2 regions of the Blautia sp. HCP3S3_H10_2 genome follow, and region 1 is predicted to be linked to the other one. Evidence: riboswitches for the same ligand, from Rfam matches in the RefSeq annotation. Region 1 holds a riboswitch; the other holds the start of a gene.
What was found. A riboswitch is a leader RNA that binds a small molecule or an ion and turns the genes downstream of it on or off. The one in region 1 is predicted to bind ZMP and ZTP.
Positions count from the first base shown of each region.

Region 1 (2,403 bases):
TCCGGAACTGCAGGTTATTGCAGGTAATGTTGCTACCGGAGCTGCTACCAAGGCACTTATTGATGCTGGTGTAGATGCAGTTAAGGTTGGTATCGGACCTGGTTCTATCTGTACGACCCGTGTAGTTGCCGGTATTGGTGTACCGCAGATCACAGCTGTTATGGATTGCTATGAAGTAGCGAAGCGCTATGGCATTCCGATCATTGCAGACGGCGGTATCAAGTATTCTGGAGATATCACCAAGGCAATCGCAGCCGGAGCTAATGTTTGTATGATGGGAAGCATGTTCGCAGGATGCGATGAGAGCCCGGGAACCTTCGAGTTATACCAGGGAAGAAAATACAAAGTTTACCGTGGAATGGGATCCATTGCAGCTATGGAGAATGGAAGCAAGGACCGTTATTTCCAGGAGAATGCTAAGAAGCTTGTACCAGAAGGCGTAGAAGGCCGTGTTGCATACAAGGGACACCTTGAGGATACTGTATTCCAGCTGATCGGAGGTCTTCGTTCCGGTATGGGTTACTGTGGAGCAGAGAATATCGAAGCTCTGAAGCAGAATGGTAAATTCGTTAAGATTTCTGCTGCATCCCTGAAAGAGTCTCATCCTCACGATATCCATATTACAAAAGAAGCACCAAACTACAGTGTGGATGACAAATAAGAATGAGATCAGAAAGGCCGTCTTTTTAGATGGCCTTTTTACAAAAAAATTTTATAAAGAATAAAAAAATTTCCATCTTGAAATACAAAAAGAAATAATGTAGTATAAAAAAGAACTGCATGACTGGCGGATCGTGGGACTACCCACAGGGAGTGCAGGGATTCATTTGTGCCGACCGCCTGGGCAGCCTGGAAGAAGGGCTTCCCAGGCGTTTTTTTATGTAATAGGAAATTCCGTTGGAATCTCCTATTATATAAAAATTATTCTAAGGAAATCTGAAAGGAGAACATCTGCATGGAAATGATAGCACTGGACAAAGAACTGAGGGGAAATTCATACCCTGGAAGAGGAATCATTATTGGACGCAGCGCTGACGGAACCAAAGCCGTTACCGCATATTTCATTATGGGAAGAAGTGAGAACAGCCGTAACCGTGTGTTTGTAGAAGACGGCGAGGGAATCCGTACACAGGCATTTGATCCTTCCAAGCTGGTAGATCCAAGCCTGATCATTTATGCACCTGTCCGTGTGCTTGGAAATAAAACAATCGTGACGAATGGTGACCAGACAGATACCATTTATGAAGGAATGGATCAGCAGCTTACTTTTGAGCAGTCCTTACGCTCCAGGGAATTTGAGCCGGATGGTCCTAACTATACACCACGTATTTCCGGAATCATGCATGTGGAAAACGGATCTTATAGCTATGCAATGTCAATTTTAAAGAGTAATAACGGAGATCCATCTTCCTGTAACCGTTATACATTTGCATATCAGAACGCAAAAGCAGGAGAAGGACATTTCATTCACACTTACAAATGTGATGGAAATCCCCTTCCAAGTTTCGAGGGCGAGCCAAAGCTGGTTCAGATCCCGGACAACATGGATGAATTTGCAGCGATGCTTTGGGAAAATCTGAACGAAGATAATAAGGTTTCTCTTTTTGTTAGATATATTGATATTGAGACAGGAAAATATGAATCAAAGATCATAAATAAAAATCATTGATAAAAGCTGATACGATCTGGTAAGAGACAGATTCTACGTGAGAAATGGAGGAAAAGTAGATGAAAGAATTAGAATTAAAATATGGCTGCAATCCAAATCAGAAACCATCTAAGATCTATATGGAGGATGGAAGCGAACTGCCGATCAAAGTACTTTCTGGAAGACCTGGATATATCAATTTCCTGGATGCTCTTAATGGCTGGCAGCTGGTACGGGATCTGAAAAAAGCAACCGGGCTTCCGGCGGCAACTTCTTTCAAGCATGTTTCACCAGCCGGGGCGTCTATCGGACTTCCGCTGAATGAGACACTTGCAAAAATCTACTGGGTAGATGACATGGATTGGAAAAATTTTTCTCCGTTAGCCTGTGCATATGCACGTGCCAGAGGTGCAGACCGTATGTCATCTTTTGGAGATTTTATTTCTCTTTCGGATGTATGTGACAAAGATACTGCACTTCTGATCAAGAGAGAGGTTTCCGATGGTGTGATCGCACCAGGATATACAGATGAGGCACTTGAAATCCTGAAACAGAAGAAAAAAGGAAATTACAATGTAATTGAAATCGATTCGGAATATGTGCCTGCTCCATTAGAACATAAGCAGGTCTTTGGCGTCACTTTTGAACAGGGAAGACAGGCGCTTGCAATTGATGACGAACTGATTTCCAATCTTGTAACTGAGAATAAAGAATTATCCGAGGAAGCAAAAAGGGATATGAAGGTTTCCCTGATC
Region 1 is NZ_JBQKCL010000013.1:50,861-53,263, forward strand. Features, by position in the region: gene guaB (IMP dehydrogenase) at 1-661, shown strand, start outside; ZMP/ZTP riboswitch at 771-853, shown strand; gene ACTQWB_RS13965 (IMP cyclohydrolase) at 956-1,669, shown strand; gene ACTQWB_RS13970 (phosphoribosylaminoimidazolecarboxamide formyltransferase) at 1,729-2,403, shown strand, end outside.

Region 2 (2,403 bases), on a different contig from region 1:
TCGGAACACCACCGTTATATTTCAGTGCACGGACAGTTGCAACGATAACAACTGCATTTGGTTTCAGACCAGCCATACGGCACTTGATATCAAGGAATTTCTCAGCACCAAGGTCAGCACCGAAACCAGCCTCTGTGATAGCATAGTCAGCAAGTTTAAGAGCCATTCTGGTTGCTGTTACGGAGTTACATCCATGAGCGATGTTTGCAAATGGTCCGCCGTGAACAATTGCCGGTACATGCTCCAGAGTCTGAACCAGGTTTGGTTTCAGGGCATCTTTCAGAAGTGCTGTCATAGCGCCCTCTGCGTGAAGGTCACCTGCTGTTACAGGTTTCTGCTCAGATGGTTTGCCATATGTATATCCAATGATGATTCTGGAAAGTCTTTCTTTCAGGTCTTTGATGTCACTTGCAAGACAAAGAACTGCCATGATCTCAGAAGCAACGGTGATGTCATAGCCGTCTTCACGAGGCATACCATTTGTTCTTCCGCCAAGTCCGTCTACTACGTTACGGAGCTGACGGTCGTTCATATCTACGCATCTTCTCCATGTGATCTTACGTGGGTCGATGTTCAGGGCATTTCCCTGGAAAATGTGGTTGTCGATCATTGCTGCAAGAAGGTTGTTTGCTGCACCGATGGCATGGAAGTCACCTGTGAAATGAAGGTTGATATCCTCCATAGGAACAACCTGTGCGTATCCGCCGCCTGCTGCGCCGCCCTTTACACCAAATACAGGTCCAAGGGATGGCTCACGAAGAGCTACCATAACATTTTTACCAAGCTGCTGCATAGCATCTGCAAGACCAACAGTAGTAGTGGTTTTTCCTTCTCCTGCCGGAGTTGGGTTGATGGCGGTAACCAGGATCAGTTTTCCATCTTTTTTATCTGTTTCCTTTAAAAGATTATAATCAATTTTTGCTTTGTATTTGCCGTACTGCTCAAGGTACTTGTCTTCAATACCTGCCTTTTTGGCAATCTCAGTAATTGGTTTCATTTCGCATTCCTGTGCGATTTCGATGTCACTTTTAAACCCCATAATAAAAGCTCCTTTCGTTGTGTAAGATTAAATGGCTGTTTGATGCCTTCCGATAAAAAAGGGCAGTATCTGATAATTCAAATACTGCCCAGACGGTCGGCTCCTTAAGTTACTGTAAATATCATTCACAATAACTTCCTTGATCTGCTCCCGAAGTCCCTGTGGTAAACTCCACGATCCGTCAGTATTCAGAAGCTTTTCAATTGATGTGTCTATTGTATCATTAAAAAGACATTTTGTCAAGAAATTAACAGACGGCATTATTGTCAAAAAACACAATAGATATTTGTGGAAATTTACAAAAGTTTTTTGGATGACAAAAAATATTTCTTCTTTTTAGAATGTGTTCAGAAACGCTTCACAAAAATTTTATTAACTGAATAGTTGCGTATGAAAGAAAGTATTGTTAGAATGTAACTATTCAGAGTATGGCTGATACGTCACATAAACAGAAGATGGGATATTGTGGCGGTTATGTTTTTGAAGTGAACTGTAATTTTGAATGTGCAGTGAAGGTTCTTTATAAGTGAAGTTTCTTTATATAAGAAAGGTTAAATGATTAAATGAACAGAACAGAATTTCTGGATACATTGAGAAGCCAGTTGTCCGGGCAGATGCATGAAGGCAAGGTGGCTGCGCATGTGCGCTATTATGAGGATTATATTCAGTCCCAGGTGAGGAAGGGAAGAAATGAGCAGGAGGTTCTTGCAGAGCTTGGAGATCCAAGGCTGATCGCCCGTACTTTACTGGACACAGACGTAGATAATGGACAGGTGGATTACGAGGAATACAGCACCTACTCAGATAATACAGACAATTCAGGGGAAAAGGCCGGGGAGCATGTACATGTATGGCGGTTCGATACCTGGTACAGTAAGCTGCTTGGAATTGTGATCCTGCTGATTATTGTATTCTTACTGTTCCATATTCTGGTTGCTGTGATTCCGTTTTTTGCAATTCTGGCAGTGGTCTTGTTTGTTATATCGCTGATCAAGAACCGCAGCTGAGGGGAAAGACACTTCGTGCCGGAGATAATAAGAAAATAATGTCTGAAAGATAGTAATAGATTTAGGAGAAAGAGTTTTCATGAGTAGTATAACAATAGAAGAATTAAAAAAGTTACCCGCGGATTCTTATCAGATCATTGACATCCGTGATGAAATTGAGATTTCCCATGGCGCCGTGAAAGGTGCTGTGGCGTGTAAGCCAGAGGAAATCCAGGCGAATCAGGAAATTGATAAGACGAAGAAGCTTGTGATCTGCTGTAGCCGTGGAATCAACAGCAGGGAAGTTGCAAAGAAGCTTGCAGAGGACGGGCTGGATGCCGTGAGCCTGGAGAAAGGCTATATTGCCTGGCTGATGGA
Region 2 is NZ_JBQKCL010000001.1:83,762-86,164, forward strand. Features, by position in the region: gene ACTQWB_RS00410 (formate--tetrahydrofolate ligase) at 1-1,039, opposite strand, end outside; ZMP/ZTP riboswitch at 1,119-1,238, opposite strand; gene ACTQWB_RS00415 (DUF1700 domain-containing protein) at 1,603-2,046, shown strand; partial or broken gene ACTQWB_RS00420 (ATP-binding protein) at 2,126-2,403, shown strand, end outside.
Region 2: it holds a riboswitch for ZMP and ZTP, as region 1 does, so the genes downstream of both, ACTQWB_RS00410 (formate--tetrahydrofolate ligase) here and ACTQWB_RS13965 (IMP cyclohydrolase) in region 1, are expected to answer to the same signal.